Regions from separate parts of the Priestia sp. FSL R5-0597 genome, predicted to be linked through region 3. Evidence: predicted binding sites of a transcription regulator. Region 3 holds the regulator's gene; each other region holds the start of a gene.

Region 1 (5,176 bases), 2.1 Mb from region 3:
CTGTGATAACAAGAACATGGCCCGTATGTTTTGCGAGCCTAACAACAGATTGAAATGTGATCAAATAGGCATTCATTTCTTGTTCTCTTGAACTATGTAGTTTTTTAACAATTGGCAAGAGAATAAAAAAAGGACCAATCGATAAAATGACACTAGAAACATGAATATATACTAATATACGGTACAACAAATCCATTTCTTTTACCTATCAATCGTTAACTAATCTGAACTCATGCACCCATACCCTCATTTGCGGAAGCCAAGGCATCCCAGGATGATAAGACAAAATAGATTGTTTATATTCCTCTACTGTAGCATAGCCTTCCTGGCGAGCATTTTCATCTGTTAATTCACCTAGTGATTGAGAATAAACTCGTTCCACTACAAATTTTTGATCTTCTAAAACCATTATCTCTCCTACATCAGCATATCTTCCATTTCGGCGAGTTGCTGTTTTGCTGCCTTTGATTACTTTATTTACATCATCCGGCATTGTTACAAGTCGATCGATTGTACATGTTTTTGGTGGCAATTCATTTTGTGCTTCATGGTTACTCATTAAAAAAACTCCTTTCATTTCTTGTCTCTTATTTAATGTATCACATTTTTAATAACGAATTTCATTTGAATTTATTAGGTTGAAAATTTCTCTAATAAATCTATTATAATTTATCCCTTTTGTTAGTGGATAGTCTAAGCACATGACATAATGTATATAAGAGGATGAATTATTTTTTGAGCGTATAATAAGGGTTATTTTATAGATTGAAGTTTCAATAACTGTAAGTATTAAAGGTATAAACCTACTTTTTACAAAAAAGATATTTCTTTGGCTGGTTTGTACAAAACTTTCTCCTTTACAACTAGATGCGTTTATTGTATGATTACACAACAGGAACATTTGTTCGATATTAAGGGTTTAGAGATAAATAAAGGAACAACAGAATAAACCAAGACAGTTAAACACAAAATTTTCTCGCACGGAGCAAAAACATTTGAGCCAATCCTTATTATTTATCCACATACATTGTCGTTTACTGTAAACGTACTAACAATCGGAGGTTTTAAATTATGAATGATAAACAAGCAGCACTAGATATGGCTCTAAAACAAATTGAAAAACAATTCGGTACAGGATCAATTATTAAGATGGGGGAAGGCACACATACAAAAGTTGAGGCATCTAGCTCAGGCTCATTAGCTTTAGATATCGCTCTTGGAATTAATGGTTATCCAAAAGGAAGAATCATGGAAGTGTACGGACCCGAAAGCTCAGGTAAAACAACAGTTTCCTTACATGCGATTGCAGAAGTACAAAAAAATGGAGGTCGAGCTGCCTTTATTGATGCTGAACACGCACTTGATCCAGTTTACGCAAGAAAACTAGGTGTAGATATTGATGAGTTACTGTTATCTCAACCAGATACTGGTGAGCAGGCACTTGAAATTGCTGAAGCATTAGTTAGAAGTGGTGCTGTAGATATTATTGTTGTTGACTCGGTAGCAGCATTAGTTCCTCAAAAAGAAATTGAGGGAGAAATGGGAGATTCTCACGTAGGTCTACAAGCTCGTTTGATGTCTCAAGCCCTTCGTAAACTATCTGGAGCAATTAATAAGTCTAAAACCATTGCTATTTTCATCAACCAAATCAGGGAGAAAGTAGGCGTTATGTTTGGAAATCCTGAAACAACGCCAGGCGGAAGAGCGCTAAAATTCTATTCTTCCGTTCGCCTTGAGGTTCGCCGCGCTGAACAACTTAAACTGGGAAATGACATAGTTGGTAACAAAACAAGAATTAAAGTAGTCAAAAATAAGATGGCACCTCCTTTCCGCATTGCTGAAGTAGATATTATGTATGGAGAAGGTATCTCAAGAGAAGGAGAAATCTTAGATATTGGTTCTGAAGTAGATATTGTTCAAAAGTCTGGATCTTGGTTTTCTTATAATGGGGAACGTTTAGGGCAGGGACGAGAAAACGCTAAGGTTTTCTTAAAAGAAAACCCTGAAATCAGAGAAGAAATTAGAAAAAACATTATTGATTTTAAATATGGTAATACTGACAACGATAATGATAATGATAGCGATAGTGAAAACGAAAGCTAATAAAAGCTTAAAATGCCTTTCCCGGCAGCTTCAAGCCCATTCATTTCATTGGAAGCATAAAAAGTTAACGCTAATAAAAACAAATGGATAGATACAGCGCGTATAAAAGCCCTTTAGAAGGGCTTTTTTTATCGCTTTAAAATGTAACGTGGTGGAGGACCATAAACTTGTTCAGCTTCAAAATAGGCAAGTTTGTTTGGAATACATACAACAAGAGAAGGAAAGCCATAGCCTACTGCATGCTCTAAAGCAGTAAGTAAAGGTAGTTCTTTTCCATCGATATCTTCATTAAAAGAAAGGGCATAGCACTGCTTCCCTGCACCATGTTTTTTAAGTAGATTAGCTAATTCACTAGCACATGAATTAGGCGTCGGAATTTCAATCATATATTGTTCACATAGATTTCTTTTATAATCGTGGTTAAGGCGATGCAGTGCTTTATCCCGTTTTTTAGGAGAAAAAAGCTCAAACATGACTCTTTCTTGAATTCTCTTCGCAAAAAAGGATTTCACAACAATTTCTTCTATATCTTTATTCATTTAATTCCCTCCTTCATACATCCTTATTATACAAATTTTTCATTCGTGACTGAAATCATGCCAACCTTTTGATAAAATGTAACAATAAGGAAGGAGAAAGAAGTAAATGGACACTAATCAACTACCGACAAGAAGTGAAAGACATAAAACGGAAGAGAACTCATCTCAGCTTAGTGCTGCATTTGTATTAGGGACGTGCTGGATACTCTTTACACTGACTCCTGAATTATGGAGGTCTCCAGGAACTTACATTGTTATCGGCATAATTGCTATTTATCTATCAAGTAAATTAGATAAATTTAAATGCTCCCGAACAGTAAAATGGACGATTGCTCTTTTAGTTTATGTTATTGGATTCATTTTGTATGTTCTATAAAGGAAACAAGTACTATATATATAGCGTTTCTTTATTTTCACGAAGCTTGTTTAGAGTAAAAGCATTTCTTCGTAAATAGACGATAAGTTTAAAAGCTGGAAGAGGGGAGAAATTGAGACAAAATACCGTAACATCTATCATATGTACACTATGTGTACTAAGTACAATTATTATATCTTTTATTGTTTATATGGATATTGATAATTCATTTTCGTTTGGATTTATATTAAGTTATGTATTCTTCATTATTCTAGCATCTTTATATTTGATCATTACGTTTATCATTAACATCAAAAGCATAAAATGGTGTGAACTAAGAAAGAAACTATTTAAATTTATTGGATTGTTCATTTGCTTTAGCGCTGCTATATATTTTTTCAACTATATTTTTCGGCCATCTGAAATAGATAGTTATGATTTTAGCACGCCTTTAGCGATGGCTATTAGTTTAACTTTTTTTGATCTAATGTTCTTTAAAGATAAAGAACGCTAAGGAAATAGAAGTGAGTATTCTACACATATAAAATATACGTAACTACCTACATTGAAGGGAGATGTTCATGTATTGTTGGATTATATAAGGTTAGACCAGGATTTACCTATTTTACCTCAATTACCTGACGGCTTTAAATCTGCTGCTATCCTACTTCATCCTTTCGTTCAGATGCCATTTGGTTGGGAAAAATCAAAGAGAGAAAACCCTTATCAGCATATATATCCTAGTGATGAGGAAATAATTAACCTTGGCGAACCGATATCATGGAAAGAAGTAATGTCCAAGAGTAATCTAGGATCCTACAAAGAATTATCCATAGCATTGCAAACCCTTACTGATACTAGCGATGAATATAAAAAGTTAGCTTCCTATGCTAAGTTTAATTCTAATTTCTATTACCCTGAAGAAGATCGTACATCATTATTTATACTAAATAGTTTATTAAGAATCCTCTGTTCAAAAGGGGCAAATACTTTATATTTTTCTGAACCTATTCATGACACAAATGGTTCATTTAAAGTCAATGATATGTCATTTTTAGAAATAGCTAACTTATCTCCTAATGAGTCAATTATTACAGATGAAAATATGGATTTTGCATTTATGGGAATCTATGATTCTTTTATAACATTGCTTGTAGCTAAAGATAAAAATATCGAGGATATAATTAAACCCCTTAATCTTGAAGCTTTAATATGTGACAAAGAAATATCTCTTAATTGGTTCTTTTAGTAAGTGCTTAAAATCATGATTATATTAACTAATAATGAACGGAGTATACAATTAAATGTAATTTATGTCGGGTTATAACTAAGTCATCAATTATATAAAAGTGAGGACTTATAATGATAAATGAACCTTTTTTATTAGCGATAACGTTTGTCATATGAACGAACGTTGTATTTTTCATAAATTTATCAAATATTTGTACTGAAGTTGAAGGATTAAAGAATGAAAAAAATAGGATACATATTTGTGGGACTATTGTTGTTGGTTGGTACAATCTATTTTTTGTTTTTTCACGAACGAAGAGGAATAGATACCGTATATTTAATACCAAATGGCTATAAAGGCTGTGTTGGTGTCTTTTATAACGTAAAAGGAAAGCCCCCTTTAAAAGTCCAAAATGATAAAGTTATTCATAAAATTTCTAAGGATGGAAAGTTAGAAACATCTTCGCCAGAATCTTTTGGTTGGTATTCTACGGAAGATTCAGGTTGGCACAACTCAGAATATTATTATGTAAATGATCAGGGAAAAAAAGTGAAGGAATTGAATTGGGAGAGGGACATTAATTGGGAAATGACGGCTAAAGATGACTACAACGGAAACTATTTTACCTTTTTTGTAGGTGGGAAAGACGATGCTAGCACACCTCAACCCGAATGTTTTAGTCAGTGAGTATATTTTTAAAAACAGAGTCATCACAATGTTTATTTTTAAAGTTATATGTATATGAATCTACAAATCTGGCCAGACTACTAACGTATTCCCAACAGAACAACCTACTGTACAGGAGCAGTAGGTTGTTCTGTTTTATAAATTATATACCTAGTTACCATCAACTAGATTATTGGAACAAAAAGGGCATCTATCTATATAGTCGCCCTTTTTTATTTTACCGGCTTGCTTATTTATTAAAAGAACCACATAACTTATAAC
Region 2 (5,176 bases), on a different contig from region 3:
ATAATAGTATATTATTCATTCACTGATATACTTTATATCAAGAATAAAGAAAATAAGGGGGAGCATATAATGGTCCTATATAAAGATCCTATAAATGAACTACAATTTATTCAGAAAGCTCTTGATTATACACGTGCTGGTCTGATTATAACGGATCCATCTTTGCCTGATAACCCCATTATCTATGCAAATAAAGGATTTTTAGACTTAACGGGATACGACATAGAAGAAATCCTGGGGACAAACTGTCGTTTTCTACAAGGTAAACAAACGAACCTCACCACAGTTAAGGAAATGAAACAAGCAATTGCTGCACGTTCGTCTATCACTGTTCAAATTTTAAATTATAAGAAAGACGGACGTCCTTTTTGGAATGAATTATATATTGACCCTTTATGGATGGAAGATAAATTATATTTTGTAGGCGTCCAGAAGGATATAACTGAAAAAGTAAAACAAGGAAATCTCATTATCGATTATCATGAACAAATGACACAGATGTCTACCCCTATTGTACCATTGAAGGATGGTGTTTCAATTTTACCGATTATTGGCGTGTTAAATGAACAACGTTACGACATGTTGATGGAAAAAGTATCGACGTATATTGAAGAATCAAAAGATGACTACTTTATTGTTGATTTTTCTGGACTACTAGAAATTGATACCTATACTGTTTCGTGTATTTATAACTTAAATCGTTTAATTAGTCTAACAGGAACTGAAGTGATGATTACTGGAATTACGCCTTTGTTAGCCAGGAAAATGGGTGATTTGTATGTTACTTTTGATGACTTAACAACGTTTACTCATGTGAAGAATGCATTAGTTTTTATTGAAAAGAAAGAAAAATAGAAGCGATGTTCAAAATTAGAGAGCATGTTGCATTGAGTTTATCGCAGTTTGCAAATTTTTTACAAAACAAAAAATTCGTCATTGTCTTGGGAATATAATCATATTTTAAAAAAGGGTTTCAACAACCTTTTGTCTATGACATGGATAGATAACTCCTAAACTTACTAGTTTAGGAGTTATTTGCTTTATCTATTGAGTTTCTGTTCTTCTTCTTTGTACTTAGTTACCTACCTCTTCACCTTTCTAAATACCGTAGAGGTAGCATCAGAAAAAGGGACCTTCATATTTTCTATCGCTAATACTTTGTAGACTAAAGCAAATGACATGCTTTTGCATCTCAATCCTTGTGATCTTGCAGTCATATTATCAAATGATTTAACTTATCTGTATCTTTTTTAAAATAATTAAAAATACGAAGCATTACATAAAAGTTTTCTCCACCTCTAGAGGCTACCAGTTCATTTTCTTTCAATTTTTTCTCTACTTCATATTCAAGCACTGTTACAACTTCTAATTCATCTACCTCGTTTAATGCAACTCTGCAAGCAAGTAATGCGATGCAATAGTGATATCCTATGCTATCGTAGCCACCAAAGCAGCTGTCGCCAAGCAACTTCAGCTCGTACGGTTGTACAATATTAATCACAACTTCTGTTATCTCTTTAGAGTCAGCAAATGGCCCCATACGTAAACAATGTTTGCGATTGAGTGGGGTAGTAGAAAATGATTTTATTTTTCGTATCAATTTCTTTAACAGTTCTTGATTTTCGTCGCTTAGAGAATTTTTTTAGTTTCTAATATATCAACTATGTGTTCCATATTCATACTCCTTATAGCCCTTTATGATTAGATACTTTTCTTCATGCCACAATCCCGACATTCGCGCAAGAAAACCCCACTTTTCACTGAACTTTTGAAGTAAGCTGAGTTGCAGTTGTCGCACCTGCCACTGACCTTATCAGGAAATTCCACATAGTCATACACTTTATCAAAATCGATTTCTTGCTCTTTTATTTCTTCCAGATTGATCACTCTTTTCTATTTGGCTTTTATTAGACTAACACAATTAGGTCTATATAAAAGGTATATGTTAAGATTCCTCTGGTTTTTCCACTAGTTGCATCTGAAAAATTTGAGTTTCTTGAATACCTGCTCTTTGGAGTTCCTCTTTAAATGATTCTCCTTCTTTTACTGTAATGACTCTCTTTGAACCGTCACGTAACGTGTAGATTCTAAAATTGTACATGAATGTACCTCCACCCAAATAAGTGATTCCTGCATGCGATTTCTTCAGGAATTAAGCCAAGCGAACATCAATTAGCTCGCTTAACCTCATTTTATTCTTTAACTCAAATACGTCATCAATGAAAGTAAATAAATTCCCAAGAGAATCCACAAACTGAATGAATCCTGTCTCTGTTATGCATTGGCCTTTCTTGTAATAGGTAAGGTATACTTGTTTATTTGTATGTAAGGCTTCAATCAAGGTGAAATTGATTTGTTCCATTTGCTCTTCTGTTAAAACAGGTTGAGCTACTTCTGCTTGCTTATTTATCATTTCTTTTAACCCTATGTATTGCTCTGGCATAGTGGCGAATGGACGCCATTTTTTCATTCCTCTAGGTGCCATCTCTTTTTCCTCCTTAAGCTTTATGGCCACCCATAAGACCATTTCGATAACGAGCTGTTGAATGAGGAAGGTGACTAGACGCACGTAGTACACTATTCTTGCCATAACGCAGCCGAATGTCATCAATCGTTTTGGCAAGAGCATAGGCTCTTTCACGCTGATCAATGTCCTCAAACAAGCTCATTTGCTCTTCTTCTTGAATGCTAGTGTTGGATAAGGAAATACCGATGGAGCGAATCGGCATGCCACTATCATAGATATGTAAAATGGTTAAACAATAGGGAAAGATATCCTGGCTTAAGTTCGAAGCTCTCCCCATTTTCTTTTGTCTGGAGAAGCCTCCACCTGTTTGTTTGTTGTAGCCAATCGATAGATGAATCGTTTGAGCCACCACTTGATGCATGCGTAAGCGAAAACAGACATCGTCCAATAGCTCCAACAGCAATAACTCCACTTCTTTTCGGTTTGTATAATCGCGAAAGAGAATCTGACTTTTTCCAAATGAACGAGAGCTAGGAATATACACATCAGAAATGCGACTGTAATCAATGCCATTCGCATGTTGATGCAGCTCTTCACCCAGAATGCCAAATTCCTTTTGTAACATCTCTTTTGAAGAAAGAGCGAGTTCCTTTATGGAGTGAATGCCCAAACGATTTAAGCGCCTTTCCGTAGCAGACGAGATCCCCCAGAAATCCTTCATCGGATAAATGGACCACAATTTAAAGGGAATATCCTCATATCGCCAATACGCAATTCCTGTTGGGCTATTCTTGGCCTCATGATCTAAGCTCACCTTCGCCAGTAAGAGATTAGGACCGATACCTGCGGTAGCTGTCAGCCGTGTCTTGCGATAAATCTCATGGATGATTTTATGGGCCAGTTCTTCTGGTGTTTGAGCGAATAAATGCAAAGAAGCTGTCGCATCAATAAACAACTCATCAATGCTATACGCATGAAAGTCTTCAGGAGCCACATACTGTAACACCAAACTTGAAATATAGTTCGAAGCCTTGATATATCTCTCCATGGATGGATTCACCACATGGATATCTTTCCTTTTAGGAATGTCGAAAAGACGACTTCCTGTTTTAATCCCTTCTTTCTTTAATAAAGGTGTGGCAGCTAGCACAACCGAGCCTGACCTTTTGATATCTCCTACCACCGCAAGCCTTGTTTTCAACGGATCTAACCCCCGTATGACAGAAGAAACCGAAGCAAAGAATGCCTTCATGTCGATACATATAATCACTCTGTTTGGTAGCTGTCCATCATCCATAGAAAGAACTCCTTAAATAAAAGAACGTTTGTTCTCTATATTATATACGAACAAACGTTCTTTATTCAAGGATGAAATCTAAAGTTTTCCCGATTATTGCTATCACTTACAAAGAGTTTATTGGTACATTAAAAGGGTCAATGGTTTTATAACGTAAAAGTAAGGGTTTAAAAGGATTAAATACTAAAGGAGCTAGAAGTTGAAAAAAGAATATTTTGTGCAATATTCAGACCAAAGTATAGTTAATAGCTTTGACTTTCCAAAGGATAATTTTGTATCTATTACTGTAGGGATTAGTGAGATCAAGCATGATCTGATTACTTCCTTAATTCAAAGAATGTTCCGTTTACCAGTTTTCTTTGTTTTAGAGTCAATGATATTGGGATATGAAAAAGAGACTTTAATTGAAAATAATGTTTCTTTTTTTGAGTTTTCATCAGATGGTGCTATTATCAAAGTTGACTCTGTAGAAAAATTGAATCTTGTTAGTGGGTTAACAGAGGTATTAGTTAATAATGGACTGGGTGTATTCATTTTTCACGGGGAAAGTCTTGCAGAACAGGATTTAATTCCTTCGAGACAATGGAATAGGCCCATAGAATTTAAAAATGTCGATATATATAAAGTCAATACATTTATAGAGGTGGAAGAGGTTGGATTTACGATATTCAGTAAGAGTGATCTATTTAACTCGCCTAGAAAAGTCCAAAATTATATACCTCGTTGCTACTCACTTGATATTAATAGCAGCGATATTTAACATTTCTAGATTAAAAGGAGGAGGATTGTAGACGTCAAGTAGAATTTTACACTTTTTGCTTATTTACTTTTTACACTTCAGCTGAAAATACACTTTTTCGATGTTTCATTCGATAGCTATCTCCATCCATATGAATGACTTCTACACGATGAAGTAAACGATCTAAAATCGCAGTGGTAATTCCCTGATCTCCCATTAATTCACCCCACTGTTCAGGGCTTTTATTGGATGTAAGAATGATGGAACTTCGTTCATACAAATGATTAATTAAATGAAAAAACAAATTTGCTTCTCGCTGATCCATTGCCATATACATTAAATCATCAATAATGACCAGATCGGCGCCTCTTAATCGCTTTAGCTGCACTTTTGATTTATTTAGAAATTCTTCCGTTTTTAAAAGATGAATAAGCTCACCCATAGTTACGAAATAGACGTTGAAACCTCTGTGAATAGACTCAATTCCCAAACCGATTGCTAAAAATGTTTTACCAACGCCTGGCGGTCCCAATAAAATTAAATTATACTGCTGCTCAAGCCAGTTTAGCTCTGCGAGCTGGGTCAATTGGCGCCCCGTTAAAGCTGTTTGCTCTTCTAAATTAAATTCACTTAATGACTTCACGTAAGGGAAGTGCGCCCACTTCATTCTTCT
Region 3 (5,176 bases):
CATTTTCTTTATGAAAAGCATGAAGAAGCGCAATTCGGGCATTTCCTCTGCCTAATCGCGTTTCGTCTTGAATGAGCAGCACAGATATTTTTTCTTCTTTCATTGTATGAAGAACATCCAATATACCCTCTCTGTCTACGTCATATCCGCTTGCTTTTTCCATTACGACTTTTTTTACTTTTAGATGGTGAAGATCAGCAAGCTTTTTTAATTCTTCTTGCTGGCGCTGTAAAGATGTTTCTTGGGTTTTTTTATCCGTACTTACACGGCAATAAATAATGGCGTCCACTTTTATCACGACCTTTTCGGCTTCTAACAATATTCAGGAACGGCCGTTACACACTACTGTTCAATTGCCACTTGATTATGTAACTCTTTTTTTAAAACAGGAATATATAATTTATCTCCAGGAGATAAAGACTGGGCAGTGTCTGAGTTTAGATCATTGACGTCTTCAACCCATTTGACAAATTCATTGGTGGTCAAATGATGGTGATTATGATACTTGTTGGACAAGTCCCAAAGCGTATCTCCTTTTGTAATAGTAACCGTTGAATATTTGTCTAAATCTACTTTATCCGCTCCTAAAACCAGCGTCAATACATATGTAAGTGCAGCGATAACTGCAAAAAAAATAGCGTAATGTTTCATAGAATGTAAGAATTGGTGCATATTATGATCCCCCTATCAGAATATATGTTCTTATTTTATTGAGAACATTTGTTTCTGTCAATGGAATTCTTCGAACTTATGTTTGTATATTGACACATCACGTGGTATAATTCACCTAAAGAATAGCTAAAATCGAGGTGAAAAATATGAAGCTATCAAAACGTCAACAAGACATACTAGATTTTATTAAGCACGAAGTAAAATTAAAAGGTTATCCGCCTTCTGTTCGTGAGATTGGGGAAGCGGTTGGATTAGCCTCTAGTTCCACTGTACACGGGCATTTAGCTCGTTTAGAAAGCAAAGGGTTAATTCGCAGAGATCCAACAAAACCAAGAGCAATCGAAGTTCTTCAACTAGACGAAGTAAACATCCCTAAAAGCAATGTCATTAATGTTCCTGTTATCGGTAAAGTAACAGCGGGTCTTCCTATAACAGCCGTTGAAAATGTGGAAGAATATTTCCCTCTTCCAGATAAATTCGTTTCTCCAGATGATCATGTATTTATGCTTGAAATTATGGGAGAAAGTATGATTGAAGCAGGTATTCTAGATGGCGATATGGTAATCGTACGTCAGCAGCAAACTGCTAATAACGGAGATATTGTGGTCGCTATGACCGAGGACAACGAAGCAACGGTAAAACGTTTCTTTAAAGAAGAAAATTTCGTTCGTTTACAGCCTGAAAATTCAACGATGGCGCCTATTATTCTTCGCCACGTAACGATTTTAGGAAAAGTCACTGGTGTATATCGCACGATTCACTAATCACACTGTATGTAAAACCAACTAATCATGATGTTAGTTGGTTTTTTTTACGTTTGTTTTCTAAAAAAATTGGCATATTATAAATGATACGTCGAATCATTACAGGCAGGTAGAGCGGTTTTTATAAAGCCTGTTTTACCTTTTACTTTCTGTCTGCATTTTTTCGACTCTCAAAAAAAATACAACCGACTATAAGAAGGATGTAGTTTATGACCAATACACCAAGGAAAACAGAACCATTTCAAACTATTATGCCTACCAAAGCAATGAACATGTTTCTTTTTCCTTTTTCCTTTGATCGAAAAAATAAAGAGCAGCTTGTTCATGCACTAGAAGCAAATATGTTTGAGTTTTTTTCCATTCAAAACAAACATGTAGAAAAAGAATACTACGGAGAACAGTATTACGTATCTCATGATAGCTTGGATCAATATTTTCTTCCTTACATTGAATGTATTCTATTTCCTGATTCGTGCGAAAAAGAAGGCTTGCTTCGATTTTCAAAAAAAATAGACCATACCGTTACGCTACAAACTTCCTCCACCACCGTGTCTAGCAACGTGCTGTCTGTGGATGTTTTTTTATGTCCTTTTGAAATTGGCGTCATGACCATTCGCACTGAGATGAGTCATAATCATTACACCTATGATGACATTTTAGAATTCATGAATCATTTTCGTGTATTAGAACCGAAGCTTGCTGAAGAGCATGGATCCACCATTACCTATGAACATCATCGCTATAGCAAAGTACAGGATTATATTTTTTCACAGCTCGCGCCATTTTTGAACGAACACATCAAAAAAGAAGCGACGCGTGAACAGCACGTCGGGAGTCTTCCTTATTTTATCGATGAACGGATGTTTGTATTAAGTTATGTAACGGTAAATCAAGAGCAAGAGATTAACTCCACAACTTTATTTCGTACTGGGCAGCTAAATAGCTATACGCCTGACGGGAAACCGTTTATCTCTGCACACAACCATGAGTATATTAAAACGTATAATACCAAACACGTGTATTCCAGATGGGCTCCTGAAACCTATTACGTTATAACAGACCATGTGTTTTCGTGTATTTCTAAATCGACAGACTCTAAAACGGATCAGCTTTTGATGAATCATCTATTTGGCCAACATTACTATAATTTATTTTTGCATTTTTTCTATAAAATCGTGTTGCTAAAACTATCCTATGAGTATTCTCAGCTCACGTTTCATAAAAATTCAGAGGGCATCGAGCGACTAATTCGCTCTATTACTGTATTTTCAGGTAAATATTTATTTTTAGAAATTAGCTCTCGCACGGAAGGTCAAGAGTTTTCTGAGCTCTTTAAAAAAATCTTCCACATCAATTCTCTTTATCAAGAAGTCAAAGAAACCCTTGGTACTTTGTATCAAAATCAAGAGAAAATCGCGGCCAAGCGTCACAATTACTTATTATTAATTTTAACGATTTATACCGTTCTTTCCGGTATTTACGGAATGAATTTAGTTATTAGCAAGCTAAAGGGAAACATCAATTGGGATAGTATGAAGCAGTTTTCTATCTTTGAATATATCGCTTTAATAGTAGCTTTATCAGGAATTCTGATCAGCATTAGTCTCGGAGTGAGTTCCCTATGGAATTTATTAAAAGATCGATTTAAAACATAAAAGCTGTTCGCATCAGAAAATACATGATAAAAAAGAAGAGATTGAGACATAACTAAATTAAGCAAGTCTAAAGGGAAACAAATGAAATAAATAAGCTAGCAGGGATTGCTTGTGACACCTCTGTTGATTTCCGTGCAAGACTTCGCTTTCCGCGGGCGACCGGTGAGCCTCCTCGTCGCTTGCGCTCCTGCAGGGTCTCACCCCTTCCGCTTTTCCCGCAGGAGTCTTCGTCTTGCCCTCCAATCAACTGCTAGAAGTAGCTACATACAGAAAACCAACGTTCACCCTAACCATAAAAAAATCCGAACGAGTTTGATTCTCCATCAAGAATCAAACTCGTCCAGATTTCTTTTCAACTAAAATACTTTTGTTTCAGCCTATTGTTTTTATTCTTTTTGAAGCTGTAAATCGCTTGTCACCCAGTCAGGAATTCCATCATCTTCATCAAATTCAATAATGACATCCGTTATTCCTTTTTCCTGTAAAATACGATTTTCGAGACGATCTTTAATATCATCCGCTTCTGCTACTGTTAAAGAAGGATCAATTTCTACTTTTAATTCAACGTGAAGCTCTTCTCCTTCTTTCATCACCATTAACGTTTGAATATCACGCACTTGTACATCTTGCATAACAATGGCGCCAATTTTCATTTCCATTTCTTTATCTGCTTCACCAAGCGCTCCAGCAGCGTTATCTAAAAATACTCGTCCTACTACAAAAAACATCATAAGACCAATTAGCATAGAAGCAATTCCTTCAGCTTGATGAAAAGGCGTAAACCGCGAAATAAAAACGGCAATTAAAGCCAATACGCCTCCTCCAGTGGCTACCAGATCTTCCATAAAAACAAGCTTAGTTGCTGGCTTTGCTTTCTTTAGATGAACAAAGCTTTGCGTAAAAACATTGACCTCTGCAGTATTCATTCCGACATCGTGCAAAATTTCTTTCATTGCCTTAAAGAGGACAAACATCTCAAGTAATACCGAGATGCCAAGTACTGCAATATTTAAAATAAAGCCTGAAGACTTCGTCGGATGAAGAATATGATGATACCCTTCTTTAATCGTTTCAAATGCCATAATTCCTACTACAAGAACCGCCCCTAATAAAACGAGATTAACCAATCGTCCAAATCCGTTTGGAAATCGTTTGGTCGGAGCTTTTTTGCTTAATGCTGAACCTATAAAAACAAAGAACTGATTTGCTGCGTCTCCTAAGCTGTGCATCGTTTCAGCAAACATCGCTACATTTCCCGTTAAAGCAAAAGCAATCCCTTTAATAATGGATATAATGGTATTAACTATAGCGGCCATCATGGCCGATTTATTTCCTTTTCGCAATAACTTAATTAATTCACTCATGCAATCCCTCCGTTTGTGCCTTTGATGAGATTCAATTATGGTTAGTGTATGTGAATTTAAAAATTAAAAACCTCCAACATATAAGTTGGAGGTTTTTAGTCATGTTTCATTATTTTTTAAAACGATAAGGTACCGTTGTAACGATTACGTTTTTACGGTAAAGCAAATGTGCTTTTAACAGCAGACTGGACTGATTATGAAGGATGTTTTGCCAGCTTTTTTTCGTGATGAACTGCGGAATAACAACCGTAATAGCCATATTATTTTCCCGGGCTTTTTCTTCAGCCATATCGATGAATCGAAACAGCGGACGCACAAGACTGCGGTATTGAGAGTGAAACGTAACAATACGAATATCAGGCTGCCACTTTTCCCACTTCTCTTCCATTCTCTTTTCGCTTTCTCGGTCAAAAGCAACGTGCACCGCAATAACGGTATCACCAATCGTTCTTGCATAGTTCAATGAATTTTCCACTACCTTTGTCATTCCTGCTACAGGAACAATGACCACACTTCCTTCAAGCTTTCCAATCTTTTCTCCTTGCTTAATACGAAGCTGCTCTCCTACTGCTTCATAATGCGTATGAATGCGATGAAAAATATAAACGATAACCGGTAAGAAAACGAGCACGGACCATACTTGTGAAAACTTCGTTGTAAACAAAATGATTAGCACCGTTAAGGTAATGAGGGCACCAATTAAGTTAATGGTTAGCTTTCC

What was found. The regulator LexA, encoded in region 3, represses DNA repair genes until DNA is damaged. The targets are predictions, from matches to a motif close to CGAACATATGTTCG.
Region 1: a site for LexA is predicted at 895-908, ahead of recA (recombinase RecA). Genes of this name have one in related genera too.
Region 2: a site for LexA is predicted at 3,812-3,825, ahead of MKX72_RS27585 (Y-family DNA polymerase). Genes of this name have one in related genera too.

Annotation. Positions count from the first base shown of each region.
Region 1 is NZ_JBBOUZ010000001.1:1,753,607-1,758,782, forward strand. It holds gene MKX72_RS08900 (DUF2269 family protein) at 1-190, opposite strand, end outside; gene MKX72_RS08905 (ASCH domain-containing protein) at 209-559, opposite strand; gene recA (recombinase RecA) at 1,072-2,103, shown strand; gene MKX72_RS08915 (hypothetical protein) at 2,232-2,642, opposite strand; gene MKX72_RS08920 (hypothetical protein) at 2,749-3,018, shown strand; gene MKX72_RS08925 (DUF2711 family protein) at 3,584-4,246, shown strand; gene MKX72_RS08930 (DUF6843 domain-containing protein) at 4,466-4,915, shown strand; gene MKX72_RS28310 (VanZ family protein) at 5,066-5,176, opposite strand, start outside.
Region 2 is NZ_JBBOUZ010000003.1:45,816-50,991, forward strand. It holds gene MKX72_RS27560 (PAS domain-containing protein) at 70-855, shown strand; gene MKX72_RS27565 (hypothetical protein) at 1,214-1,540, opposite strand; gene MKX72_RS27570 (hypothetical protein) at 1,702-1,887, opposite strand; gene MKX72_RS27575 (hypothetical protein) at 1,946-2,101, opposite strand; gene MKX72_RS27580 (YolD-like family protein) at 2,153-2,485, opposite strand; gene MKX72_RS27585 (Y-family DNA polymerase) at 2,499-3,764, opposite strand; gene MKX72_RS27590 (hypothetical protein) at 3,964-4,524, shown strand; gene istB (IS21-like element helper ATPase IstB) at 4,595-5,176, opposite strand, start outside.
Region 3 is NZ_JBBOUZ010000001.1:3,894,329-3,899,504, forward strand. It holds gene MKX72_RS20660 (YneB family resolvase-like protein) at 1-289, opposite strand, end outside; gene yneA (cell division suppressor protein YneA) at 343-672, opposite strand; gene lexA (transcriptional repressor LexA) at 819-1,436, shown strand; gene MKX72_RS20675 (hypothetical protein) at 1,646-3,091, shown strand; gene MKX72_RS20680 (hypothetical protein) at 3,159-3,338, opposite strand; gene MKX72_RS20685 (cation diffusion facilitator family transporter) at 3,478-4,455, opposite strand; gene MKX72_RS20690 (APC family permease) at 4,565-5,176, opposite strand, start outside.